DNA from 4 places in the Paenibacillus sp. PK3_47 genome. Region 1 is predicted to be linked to each of the others. Evidence: predicted binding sites of a transcription regulator. Region 1 holds the regulator's gene; each other region holds the start of a gene.

Region 1 (3,209 bases):
GGCGGCATGTGTATACGCTTTTATTCTGTTTGTGAAGCTGGCCCGCAGAGGAATTGTTGCTCTGGATTTGTACATACACGCCAAAAACCTTGAAATACGCAGTACCTACGAATCCGCAGGCAAGGGGGAGTTCCGGTGAAAGCTCCATACAAAGTGCTGGAAAGCGATGCAGATCTGTTCACTGCGGCCTTGGCCCAGGTAAAAGTTTATGTCGTGCAACTGGTCAACGGACGCCCGCATGTCATTGCTGACTATGCCGGGCCTGTGCAGAGATGGACGCCGGATGATGTGATGATTGCGGGGATGCTGTATCAGCGGGATGAATTTGAGTTTCGCGTGCGTCTGTCTATTACGAAGTAACAGTTCCTGTACATGTCTGTTCATAGTTAACTGTCACTATTAAATAGAAAACTGCCGGATCACACAGGCACAGAAGGTTGGCATTGCATCTCTTATACTATCAAAAGTAAAAGAGGTGTAATGATGACACAGACTGAACGTGCAAGAATACGCAGGGCGCTTAGAGCGCTGCAGGCACAGCGTGCGGTTTTGCTGGAAAGACTTGAGGAAATCAATGAGAACCTGCGCCGGATCCCGAATCCCAGCCGGGCCAGACGTGAACTGCTGGCAGCCAGAGCATCGATCAGAGAAGCATTGCGCTTAAACCGTGTCGCGAGCAGACTCTTGCGCAGTATCCTGTAACTGTAAAATGATATTTAAGTATGATGAGGCATCCTGCGGGATGCCTTTTTGCTTATTCCGGAATAAACAGCCCCGCGTCGGTACAATGAGGTTGGATTTATTCCCGAATCGTTACCCGTGTTCCAATAGGAATGATCGCAGCGAGGGCCACTACATCTTCATTGTACATCCGGATACAGCCCAGTGACACCATGTGCCCGATAGAGGCAGGGTTATTCGTTCCGTGAATGCCGTAATGCGGCTTGGACAATCCCATCCAGAAGGCGCCAAAAGGCCCGCCGGGGTTAGGCTGCTTATTGATAATGGTGTATTCGCCGACAGGGGAGGCAGTGAGGACCTTACCGATCCCGACCGGGAACCCCCGGGTAACCTTATCGTTATCCAGCAGATACAGCATTCGTTGGGACAGGTCGACAATAATCCGGTAATTAGGCATGGGGCAGCACTCCTTTGTTAACAGGATATGTGCCGGGAGTCTTTACGGTTCAGGAACTTTCAGGATATTGGCAAAATAAAAAGACCGCTTCGCCAGGGAGGCGGTGCAGTCTTCAGGGAGAGTTAATTTTTAGTGGATGTCACGGAAAAGTCCGATGACTCTGCCTAATATCGTTACGCGGTTAAGGCGGAGAGGTTCGTAGGCCGGATTCTCCGGCTGCAGCCGGATATGGTCACGTTCCTTGTAGAAGGTCTTGACAGTTGCTTCATCTTCTTCTGTCATGGCAACAACAATATCACCATTGTCAGCAGTCTGCTGCTGGCGGACGATGACATAATCGCCGTTCATGATGCCAGCTTCAACCATACTGTCTCCGAGGACAGAAAGCATAAATACCTTGTTATCCCCTACATAATGAGTAGGGAGCGGAAAATAGTCTTCAATATTCTCAGTTGCGGTAATCGGTAAACCGGCGGTGACTTTACCGACGACAGGGATCCGGGTAACTGTCTGAACGAACTGATGCACATTCTCGGAATCTTCCTGGCCTAGCAGCTCAATGGCACGCGGTTTGGTCGGGTCGCGGCGGATCAGGCCTTTCTTCTCCAGACGGTCCAGATGACCATGCACAGTGGAACTGGAGGCCAGGCCTACAGCTTCGCCGATTTCCCGGACGGAAGGAGGATATCCCTTGCTGCGGACTTCGTTACGTATAAATTCCAGGATCGCCAGCTGGCGACTCGAGATCTTTGACATCGGAATCAACCCCATATGATATGTTTGGGAAAATTATAACATAGAACTGCCGTTCGTACAAACATAAGTTCTAACTATCTGCATTTTTGGCAAAAACAAAACTGCGAACAGCTGTTCGAAAAAACTGTTGATCAAAACACATGTTCGTGTTATATTATTTTCGAAAGTAAGAACAAGTGTTTGGAGGCCGATAATTATGTTAAAATACAGTACATACCGCAGCATTTACGATGAACCCCGTCAGGTGCAGGCTGCCAGTAATCATTCCGCTTCAGCTTATATGAACGAAACTAAAGGTTCCGCTGTTGATAAGTTAACATCAATTATGAGAGTGCTTCGCCAGGTTAGCCTTGTTAAGCTTGTGCTGGTGCTCATGTTAGTAATTTCCGGCTTTACTGTTGTAGGCAATGTGTTCGCAGGTTCAACATCTTTGATTACCGAGAGCAAGCGGGTTGTAGTCGAGCGAGGAGATACACTGTGGAGTATTGCACTGGAGAACAAACCCTCCAATATGAAGACCGCAGTTTATATAGAAGGAATTAAACAAACCAGCGGTTTGAAAGATACCAGGATCAAGGCCGGGGATGTTCTGACTTTGCCTGTGTATTAATGCTTAGTGTCTGTTATACTTAATCTCTAAGAGCTTTCAGGGAGCAAACCTTGACAAGCTCTTTTTCTCATGGCAAAGTTAAAATGATATTTATAGGGAGGGAAAAGAATTGAATATTGATGAATTGGTCGCACGCATCAACGAATTGGCCCGTAAGCAGAAAAGTGACGGCCTGACTGAAGAGGAACTGGCAGAACGCGCCAAGCTCCGCGAAATCTATCTGGGCAACATCCGCCGCAACTTCCGCGCCCAGCTGGATACCATTGAGATTGTGGATGAAGACGGGAATGGACAAGGCAGCAAGGGACCGTTACAGTAACCTTTTGTCTTTTTCATAGATATTTCAGAATGACTAGGGGGAACTTAGATGGCCCGTTCTTGGGAAAGAATGGTTCAACGCAACACACAGCAGGTCAACAAGCAAAGAAAGAAGCAGGGGAAGGACTCCATTTATGCTGCTTCGTCTAAATCAGCTGCCAAGAGCACTGAGGTTTTTAAGGGCCGCAACATTGTATTTCCGGTAGTGCTAATGCTGCTTGGAATCATGTTCTGGGTGGTCGGTTCCATTGATGAGGTGCAGGGACAGGGCGTTCTGGCGAATTGGCTGGGGGTAGTGCTGTATTTTGCACTTGCGGCGCTGTTGTTCTTCCGCAGACCGTATTTGAAGGTAGAACGCGATAGAGTTTCTACAATTAAATACAACCG
Region 2 (3,209 bases), 1.1 Mb from region 1:
GTTATTGCGCGCTTCTTGCGCGACAAGAAATATAATATCACGTATCCTGCGAACGTGCAATCCATATTGCCGATTTTTTTATTAAATACAGAAAAGCCCGCTCCGGCCTGAACCGGAACGGACCATAGTCGAACAGCCTAGCGGCGTTCGCGCTCGCTGCTCTTGTTGCGCATGCCGGCCAGACCGAGGAGACCGATCAGACCAAGCCAGCCCCAATCCATGCCGTCATCATTGTTGTTGTTGGCAGCGGTCGCCCGGTATCTGCCGTTGTTGTTATTGTTATTATTGTTGTTGCTCAGTGGTGACACACCGTGGTTATCACCTGTGCGGTTGTTTCTGTCGCCGCCAAGGATGTTGTCGGTGGTTCTGTTCACTGTACCTGTCGTGCGGTCCATCATGTTGTTAACTCGTGTGCCAATGCCTGTACCTGTACCATTACCATTGCCAGTTCCATTGCCTGTACCATTCAGCATATGCGTACGTTCGGTGTTCATGCCTGTTGCTCCTGTATCAGGAACAGCAGATCCCATACCGCCACCTGTACCTGCAGCATGTGCAGCAGATCCTACACCAAGAAGACTCATGGACAATACGGTTGTGCAGGCAAGGCTTGTTATCAGCTTGTTCAAAAAATTTACCCCCTTTGTGGTTTGTCGCTGATAATTTCCCCCTGTGCCGTATCATCTATGCAAGGAAATTTTTATCGGGTAACCAGCTTGACCGTCCTGCTGGCTGGATCATAAGTCACCTCGGCACCCAGCGCTTCAGCAACAGCCCGGACAGGTGCATATGTGGTACCGCCGTCCATCAGACCCTCCGCAATCTTATGTCCGTTCAAGGTTATAATAACCTCATTGTTATTCCCGCTTTCATTCGCGTTAATCCGGGCTAAGGCATCCTGCACCTGCTGCGCTGTTGGTCTCCTGCCTGCCCGAAGCTGTTCTGTTGTCAGTCCGAACGTCATCTGAAAATGAGGATAATCCTTAAACGAAGTCCAGTCTCCGCCCCACTCAAAGCCCAGCTTACGGGCCTCCTGCACGACCTCCTGCCAATCCGCTGCTCCATCCTTGTCCCCGTCACGGGACATATCCCAGGAGAGGCTTGTGCCGTCCGGCAGCAGCAGCGCAAAATCAAACGCCAGTCCGTAATTATGGTAACTGCTGCCTCCTTTGGCATTAGTCACAATAGGCCCCTTCTTGGTTCTGCCCTGCGCATAAAGTGCGTTCTGTTCGGCAATGCTCCGCATTCCCTGGGTAATGACAATCGGCACGCCCCGGGCGTAACTCCGCTCGATCAGTTTGGTTGCACCGGCCTGCACCGCCGGATGAAGCTTGCCAAGAGAAGCCGCAGATTTACGCTTGACCTGATCTAAAGTCAGCATGTAATCACCCCCTGGTCTATTAAATGCCCTAGCCGGAACCCTTGCCTGTACCATCCCCTATTTCCTGCTCTATCCTGGATGATTTCCGCGATATAAGGCCATGCTAACCATACAAGGGGAGTGAAGACATGGATATACACAGCGACAGCTACAAAGTAGCCCTGCTGAACGGCCGGGAGGACGCTATTGAGGTGATCCGCCAGGCCGAGGCTGAGGTTGCCCGAATTACAGGGAACAAGGACGTTACTCTTATTGCTTACGAAAAAACAGATCCCTCCGGCTAGACCCGGGGATTATGCATGTAAGAAAAAAATTCCGGGCACTCCCAAAAGAGTGCCCGCTGCCAAGATTACGCTCATACTATATAAGCATCTGCAATATCGTCCACATTAATCCATTTCCATTCTTCCGCCCACTGCAGCTTGAATTCCCGTGTATGGGTGTGAATCGATGTGACGAATCCGCTCAGCTGCTTATTTTCAAAAGGACCGGAAATGATCACTGTTACCCGCACATGCGCCCGCAATGACAGTCCCAGCGTACATTCTATTTCCTCCAGCTTCTCTTCGTCCAGTACCGGCCTGACCCGGCGCCACGTCTCTTTTTTATCCTGTATCATAAGGCTATTATGTTCCGGGATCATCATCCGGCCGCTCTCCCGCAGACCGCTGCCATTCAGCTTCTTGCCCATTGCCGTTCCTCCTTCAAAAAGCTCGTTATTGCCGCTCTATATTGCACACGAACACATGTTTGTATTATATCCGCGAAACCGAGTTTTGATCAACCAGAAAATTTATATTTTCACGTTCAAAATGGACACAGCAAAAAAGCGCCAACAGCATCACCACTGTACAGCGCCTTATGAGCTTTTCTTTTTATGAAGTTACTTAATTTCCTGCTTCGCTACTGTCTGCTGAACCCGTCGTCTGTGAAGCCCCTTCTGCTGCGCTGCTGTCTGCTTCAAGCAATCCTACAGCTTCCCTTGCTTCGTTCAATTTCGAGATCCCGTAGAGCATCGCTACGTCAGCCTGCTGATTCATTTCGTTGAACTCATCGGCTGTCACATCGGGGGAAACGGCGCTTTTGGAGGCCTGTTCCTTGATGGAATAAGCGCTCTGGAACGCAATGGTCGAATCTCTGAGCAGCTTTTCAATATCATCGGGAAGATTGCTGGCGATTTCCACGTCTTTAACCTGATCCGCAAGGTCGGAGGCCGTATCCTGGAATTCATCGACCGCCTTTTCAAGTTCCTTATCGGTGGCATTTCCTGTCGAATAGGAGGTCAGTGTTGCATTAAAATTTTCCAGCGAGGACTTGCCCATTTCATCATATTTTGACATCTCGTTGTAAAAGTTAAGTACAGTCTCCTGCACTTCTTCCTCGGTTGCTGGTGCGGCACTATTATTGCTGCAGGCGCTAAGGATAACCACCATTAATAGTAGTCCTGTCAGTAAAGTTTTTCTCATAATAAATCCCTCCACTTAACAGAATAATGGCGAGTTTTGCAAAGCGCAAATGAAATTAATGTAAAAAAAGCATGCATAAAACAAATTGCCATTTTAAAGCGTATACATAGTAAAAAGAAACGGAAATCCCCCTATAAATGGACTCCGTTTCGTTATTTTTCCGCGATAAAACCGGATACCGCCGCCTATCTACTAAGGCATATAAAATGCCCCGGCCGGAATCACGCTTTTAGCCTGACTGGGGCTCTCCCACATCAGTACCGCCCGCGCATCGCCCTGATTCTCAAAATACTCCACCTTGAACTCATGCAGTCTGCCTGCTGTCAGCTTTACGCTGCCTCTGCGTTCCTCTCCGCTCTGCT
Region 3 (3,209 bases), 1.4 Mb from region 1:
CTCCGTCTGAATTTACTGCTATGTATGTGGGATTGTCCGCATCAGCCTTAAATCGTTCAAGCTCCTCTTCACTTAGAAAAGAGTCATCCAGCTGATCCCGGTGCTTCCGGCAAAAAGCCAGAAACTCTTCTTCCCGGCTAACTTCCAGCGCTTTAATTATCATCAATATCAACTCCCGCCAAAAAAGTTGTTGTACTGTCCGCAAAGAAATATACCCCGCAGCAGCTACTGTATCATTTTACCAGGGAAAGCAGCCTGCGGACTACAGCCGGTGCAGCTGAGCTAGTTGCTACCGCCCTGCGGTTGTGGAAGTCTGACGGCGTGGAGACTGGACTGTCTTGGACACCTGTGCAGTGCATTAGCGTTGTCAAAAAAATAGCCGGAACCAGCCCCCGTCTAACGGGGGATTATCTGATAGAATCCCCAATGTTGCCATATCGTGCCTAATGACGCCAGCCTGCCCCAAATGTTTTTGTCACTCTCACCTGACCGTTAAACGTGTTACTTACTTATTACTCCCGTTGCTGCTAATGGATCGCGTATTCTTTTTACACTCTTACACCCGCTTGTCCACGGTTGGCGCTTGTGCTTGTAGACTTCTCACCCTCGCCCTTTTATCCTCTTACTGAGGAATCGAACTCATTGCACGTGAAAAACTGAGTACATTTAGCTATTACGAAGGGAAGGTTGCTAATTGTATGCGAAAAACCGAGTACAGTGAGCCATTACAAAGGGAATGTTGCTAATTGTATGCGAAAAACCGGGTACATTGAGCCATTACAAAGGGAATGTTGCTAATTATATGCGAAAAACCGAGTACATTGAGCCATTACAAAGGAAATGTTGCTAATTATATGCGAAAAACCGAGTACATTGAGCCGTAAGAAGGGAGCTACTGTGCCCGCAGTTATTACGGAGGTACCCTCCACACACATAAGAGGTGGACTTATAGATTTATCTTTCACGCCTTTCACGCCTATGGGCTAAAGCCACAATAAAAAACAGGTGGTTGAATTGCACTGAATGCAATTTAACCACCTGTTCATTGTAAAACATGATGCGGTCGAGAGGACTCGAACCTCCACGGTATTGCTACCACACGGACCTGAACCGTGCGCGTCTGCCAATTCCGCCACGACCGCATATTTCAATGACTCGCTCTCGCGGCCACAAGATAGATCTTACCATGCCAGGAATCTGGAGTCAACATTTTTTTATTTTCATTTAATTACATAATTTTTTGGTTAAATATTGCTTTTATTTACGGAAAAGAGGTATAATAAGAACAAAAGTTCGCATAATATAAATGAGGTGATTTATAATGGCGACTACCAAGAGAACTACCCTAAATACACCAACTCTTCCTGAAGATATAACCAAAGACGAATTGTCCCTTGTCAGAAGCTATCTGCTGCTAACGTTTATCCATAAAGTTTTTGAACGCGATTGCCGGGTAATCGGTAAGAGCGGTCTGTTTAAGACTCCGCAGCTCTATATGGAGCTGGTCTCCAGCGCAACGAAGAAGACTTCCCTGATGCTGCAGGAGGTAACCCGTGAGCTGGCTGCTCACTCTTTGAAGGTTACGACCATCCGCCAGGATCAGCGCGGAGTCGAAGCCCAGTATACGTGCCGGGGATACGTCGGCGAGATGAATATCCTCTGGCCCGGTTTCCGGAATGAGATGATGCTGCGGATGCGTGCTTATCTTGGCTTGAATCCGGAGTTAAGCGTTCTTCCGCAGAACCCCTCTGTAGAACAGATGGCTCTGTCCATTTAGGATTTACCCGTACAACAGCAAGACAGCCCCTGCCCGGTAACACCGGGTGGGGGCTGTCTTGCATTGCAGAGAATATTCTATTCTGACATGACAACGGTCAGGAGCTTACAAAATTCTAAATATTGTCCGGTCTGGGCTCTTTAACAGGCTGGAACAGATAATTGCGGTCCAGCTTCACAACATGCTTGTTGGGTCTGCGGATCATTACCTGGGACTCGTCCCAAGCCAGCACGATCCCTCTTATATCATTGCTCGGCAGCGCGTCGCGCACCACCCGTATTCTCTCCCCGGAAATCCGGTAGGCATCCAGCTGTTCATCACTTATCATATGAATTCCTCCCCTTTCTGCCGTTCTGCCATAAAAAAGACCCAAATGAGATCCATTTGGGCCCTGATTTCTTACTGAACTGTCAGTTCTGTATATCTTATAAAGCTGCTATATCAGTGCTTCGTTCTTCTCAAACCAGAAATCAAGAACTTTAGCGGACATCACACGTTCTTCCAGATATTCCACCTGATGTTCAGAGAACTTCTGCTTCCAGTCGAAATCCAGTTCTTGGCACAAGCTTGTAATTGTCAAAAGCTCAGACCAGGCTACATATCTTTTGTACCAGAAAAACTGAGGATGTTCTATCATATAGGGATACAGATCGTCGAACTCCGTATGTTTGCAATCCAGCGCACGCTCGAAATGATCCTTGGCCTCGGCTAATTTATCAATAAAAAATTGCTCTGTCACCGGTTCTTTCCCCATTGTGACGCCTCCTCTCCTATGTCTAAACCCTATTATAAAGGAAAAGTAATGGGGTGAAAAGAAGTTGTTAAAAAAATAGGCAGTGTTCCTATAATTGTCACCGGTTACTCTCCAAAAACAACCGTACCCTCACTAAGCGACTCTATTTTGACCAGCGATTCCAGCCGGATGCCTTGTTCTCTGATCGTACGGGCGCCAGCCTGGAAGCTTTTCTCGACAACAACGCCCAGACCTACCAGCTCAGCGCCGGAGCGCTGAATGATTTTGATCAGTCCGCGGGCTGCATCCCCGTTGGCGATAATATCATCGATAAAAAGAATTTTATCGTCAGAGGAGATATATTGGCGGGACAGCATGATGTCCGTAACGATACCTTTGGTAAACGAAGGGACTCTCTCGCACAAGGCATCCGGATCTGCCAGCAGCGTTTTTTTGCGGCGGGCAAAGACCAGCGGCACCTTCATTTCATAAGCGGTGGCAAATGCCACGGCAATACCCGAGGATTCCACAGTAACTACCCGCGTTACTCCGGCGTCCGCAAATCTCCCGGCAAACTCCCGTCCCATTTCCATCGTCAGCACGGGATCAACCTGATGATTAAGCAGCCCGTCCAGCTTCAGCACCTGATCCGAAATGACGACCCCTTCCTGTAAAATCCGCTGTTTTAATACTTCCATG
Region 4 (3,209 bases), 150 kb from region 1:
AAAGTTGTTGCAGCCAGTAAATGGGGTAAGATAAAGACAATAGTGCAGATTGTAGCCATCTCGCTTCTGCTGCTCAACAACTTCCCGTTCCAGTTCGTAAGCATTCCGTTGGACGATATCGCGATCTGGGCTGCGGCTATTATTACGATCTACTCGGGAATTGATTACTTTGTGAAGAACAAGGAATTGCTGCAGCTTAATAATTCTTAAACTTATTAACGAATCCATTATTTCTACTGCCAGGAGGGGAAGCCAGCTATGAAAGCAGAAATTATTGCCGTAGGTACAGAACTATTACTTGGACAAATCGTTAACAGCAATGCCCAGTTTTTGTCGGTAGAGCTTGCCGCCCTGGGAATTGACGTCTATTTTCAGACAGTAGTAGGAGACAACAGCAGCCGGCTTCAGCAAGCCATAGAAATTGCGCAAAGCCGTGCGGATGTCATTTTGTTCACCGGCGGTATCGGTCCGACTGAGGATGATCTTACCAAGGAAGCACTTGCTGCTGCACTTGGACGTTCGCTTCATATTGACCAGTTTGCTATGGATCACGTACAGCGGTTTTTTGACGAGCGCAAGATTGTCATGACCGAGAACAACCGCAAGCAGGCGCTTATCATTGAAGGAACCACACCGCTTGCTAATGAGATCGGGCTGGCTGTGGGCATTGCATTCGCAGATAAAGGCAAGTATTATATCGTTCTTCCGGGGCCGCCGCGGGAAATGAAGCCGATGTTCACCGAAAAGGCGAAGCCTTGGCTGCAGCATCATGCGCTGACGAATGAAATGCCGATTTACTCCAAAATGCTCAAATTTGCCGGTATCGGCGAGTCGCTTCTGGAAGATAAACTGATTGATCTTATCCGTAACCAGACTGATCCGACCATTGCTCCTTATGCGAAGGAGGGAGAAGTTACGGTCCGCATCTCTACCAAAGCGCCTTCCGAGCGTGAGGCGATGGAGAAGCTGGATGTGCTGGAGAAAAAAATCCAGGAGATTCTGCCGGAGCACATGTATGCCAACATAGACATGCCGCTGGAGCAGCTGATTGTGGACTGGATGGCGGATGCGGGGCTTACGCTGAGCGCTGCGGAAAGCTGCACAGGCGGACTGCTTATGGAGAGTATCACCAGTATTCCCGGCAGCGCGTCCATGTTCAAGGGCGGAATTGTGTGTTACTCGAATGAGATCAAGAAAAAGCTGCTCAATGTGCCAGCTTCCTATCTCGAAGGACCGGATGCGGTTGGTGCAGTGAGCCGTGAAGTGGCTGAGGTACTGGCTGATCAGGTAAGGATGACGGCTGACACCGACTTTGGACTGTCTGTTACCGGGGTAGCGGGACCGGGGTATTCCGAACGCAAGCCGGTAGGGCTTGTCTTCGTCGGTCTGGCGGAGCGGGGATACCCTACAGAGGTATTCGAGCTTAATCTCAAGGGTACGCGCGAGAACATCCGCCTGCGTACGGTCAAAGCGCTGCTGTACCGTCTGTGGCGCAGGCTGGAGGAACGCAAAATCGCAACCCCGCTTGAAGGATCGAACTTGCAATAATAATCCGTAACAGTATATAATTATTTATACGGAAGAACCGTAGCACTGAGATATCTTTGCTGCGGTTTTTTGTTTGTAATATTCAGGAATCGCCCGCTGCAAGCTCTTTGGTGACTGTGTGCATGGACTTTCGTTATGGTTAAATATGACTTAAGATCTGTATGCGGGAGGAGGCTTACAATAAAAGGGAGATTTATCCCGAAACAATAAAAAAACGAATGTATGTTCGAAAAAAAGCTTGGCAAGAGCCCCAAAACACGGTATTATATAAATATAAACAGTGAAGGAAGTGGTCTGATTGTCAGATCGTCGTGCAGCGCTTGATATGGCGCTTCGTCAAATAGAAAAACAATTTGGTAAAGGTTCTGTCATGAAGCTTGGCGAATCCAATCACATGAAGGTGGAAGTTGTTCCTAGCGGAGCCTTGGCACTGGATATTGCACTAGGTATCGGCGGACTTCCCAAAGGACGGATCATTGAAGTATACGGACCGGAGTCTTCCGGTAAGACAACGGTTGCTCTTCATGCTATTGCTGAGGTTCAAAAGGTTGGCGGACAAGCTGCCTTTATTGATGCAGAGCATGCACTTGATCCTAAATATGCCAACGCGCTTGGTGTTAATATTGATGAATTGCTCCTGTCCCAGCCGGATACCGGCGAGCAGGCGCTTGAAATTGCCGAAGCACTCGTGCGCAGCGGCGCGGTAGACATCATTGTTGTCGACTCTGTAGCAGCACTGGTACCTAAAGCGGAAATTGAAGGCGATATGGGGGATTCCCACGTGGGTCTGCAAGCCCGCCTGATGTCCCAGGCTTTGCGTAAGCTGTCCGGAGCCATCAACAAGTCCAACACCATTGCGATCTTCATCAACCAGCTTCGTGAGAAGATCGGTGTTATGTTCGGTAACCCGGAAACCACTCCAGGCGGCCGGGCACTAAAGTTCTACTCTTCCGTGCGGCTTGATGTACGCCGTGTAGAAAGTATCAAGATGGGTAACGATGTAGTAGGTAACCGTACAAAGATCAAAGTCGTGAAGAACAAGGTTGCACCTCCGTTCAAGCAGGCTGATGTTGATATCATGTACGGCGAAGGGATTTCCAGAGAAGGCAGCCTTGTGGATATCGGTACCGAAATGGATATCGTCAACAAGAGCGGCGCCTGGTATTCCTACGAAGGAGAGCGTTTGGGTCAAGGCCGTGAGAACGCCAAGCAGTTCCTGAAGGAACATCAGGATATTGCCCTTCTGATTGAGAACAAAATCCGTGAAGCCAGCAATCTGACTACCATTGTGGCTGCACCAAGTGATTCCGAGATTGCAGCTGAGAAAGAGGAAGAAGAAAACCTGCTGCTTGAAATTGAATAATATATAACGTAATATAGCGCCCTGTGATTGATTGTGCAGGGCGTTTTTTCAACATATCAGCAAGTATTGAGGTGACAGAGAGCAATGGTAATCCAACTGAATGAGGAGCCGGAAGAGCAGGACGAGCAGGTTCTGGCAGATTTCCCTGATAATGAGCAGCTTGTGATCACGAAGGTGGAACGGCTGAAGAAATCGGATCACCGCTATATCATCCATTTCGGATCGTATAATATGACTGTCCATGAGGATGTCATGATCAAATACCGGATGATAAGCGGCAATTCTTTTATGAAAGAAG

What was found. The regulator LexA, encoded in region 1, represses DNA repair genes until DNA is damaged. The targets are predictions, from matches to a motif close to CGAACATATGTTCG.
Region 2: a site for LexA is predicted at 2,121-2,134, ahead of C2I18_RS04325 (YolD-like family protein). Genes of this name have one in related genera too.
Region 3: a site for LexA is predicted at 1,283-1,296, ahead of C2I18_RS22830 (YhjD family protein). Genes of this name have one in related genera too.
Region 4: a site for LexA is predicted at 1,764-1,777, ahead of recA (recombinase RecA). Genes of this name have one in related genera too.

What each region holds. Positions count from the first base shown of each region.
Region 1 is NZ_CP026029.1:6,629,213-6,632,421, reverse strand. It holds gene C2I18_RS28810 (hypothetical protein) at 1-139, shown strand, start outside; gene C2I18_RS28805 (hypothetical protein) at 136-360, shown strand; gene C2I18_RS28800 (hypothetical protein) at 481-702, shown strand; gene C2I18_RS28795 (L,D-transpeptidase) at 800-1,138, opposite strand; gene lexA (transcriptional repressor LexA) at 1,268-1,894, opposite strand; gene C2I18_RS28785 (LysM peptidoglycan-binding domain-containing protein) at 2,091-2,504, shown strand; gene C2I18_RS28780 (DUF896 domain-containing protein) at 2,614-2,823, shown strand; gene C2I18_RS28775 (hypothetical protein) at 2,872-3,209, shown strand, end outside.
Region 2 is NZ_CP026029.1:935,369-938,577, forward strand. It holds gene C2I18_RS04310 (WGxxGxxG family protein) at 138-629, opposite strand; gene C2I18_RS04315 (M15 family metallopeptidase) at 701-1,381, opposite strand; gene C2I18_RS04320 (hypothetical protein) at 1,510-1,665, shown strand; gene C2I18_RS04325 (YolD-like family protein) at 1,737-2,072, opposite strand; gene C2I18_RS04330 (hypothetical protein) at 2,269-2,847, opposite strand; gene C2I18_RS04335 (glycosyl hydrolase) at 3,040-3,209, opposite strand, start outside.
Region 3 is NZ_CP026029.1:5,270,472-5,273,680, reverse strand. It holds gene C2I18_RS22840 (GNAT family N-acetyltransferase) at 1-163, opposite strand, end outside; tRNA gene C2I18_RS22835 (tRNA-Leu) at 1,059-1,142, opposite strand; gene C2I18_RS22830 (YhjD family protein) at 1,322-1,777, shown strand; gene C2I18_RS22825 (hypothetical protein) at 1,893-2,105, opposite strand; gene C2I18_RS22820 (hypothetical protein) at 2,214-2,531, opposite strand; gene C2I18_RS22815 (xanthine phosphoribosyltransferase) at 2,636-3,208, opposite strand.
Region 4 is NZ_CP026029.1:6,778,770-6,781,978, reverse strand. It holds gene pgsA (CDP-diacylglycerol--glycerol-3-phosphate 3-phosphatidyltransferase) at 1-210, shown strand, start outside; gene C2I18_RS29475 (competence/damage-inducible protein A) at 259-1,548, shown strand; gene recA (recombinase RecA) at 1,847-2,911, shown strand; gene C2I18_RS29465 (regulatory protein RecX) at 2,996-3,209, shown strand, end outside.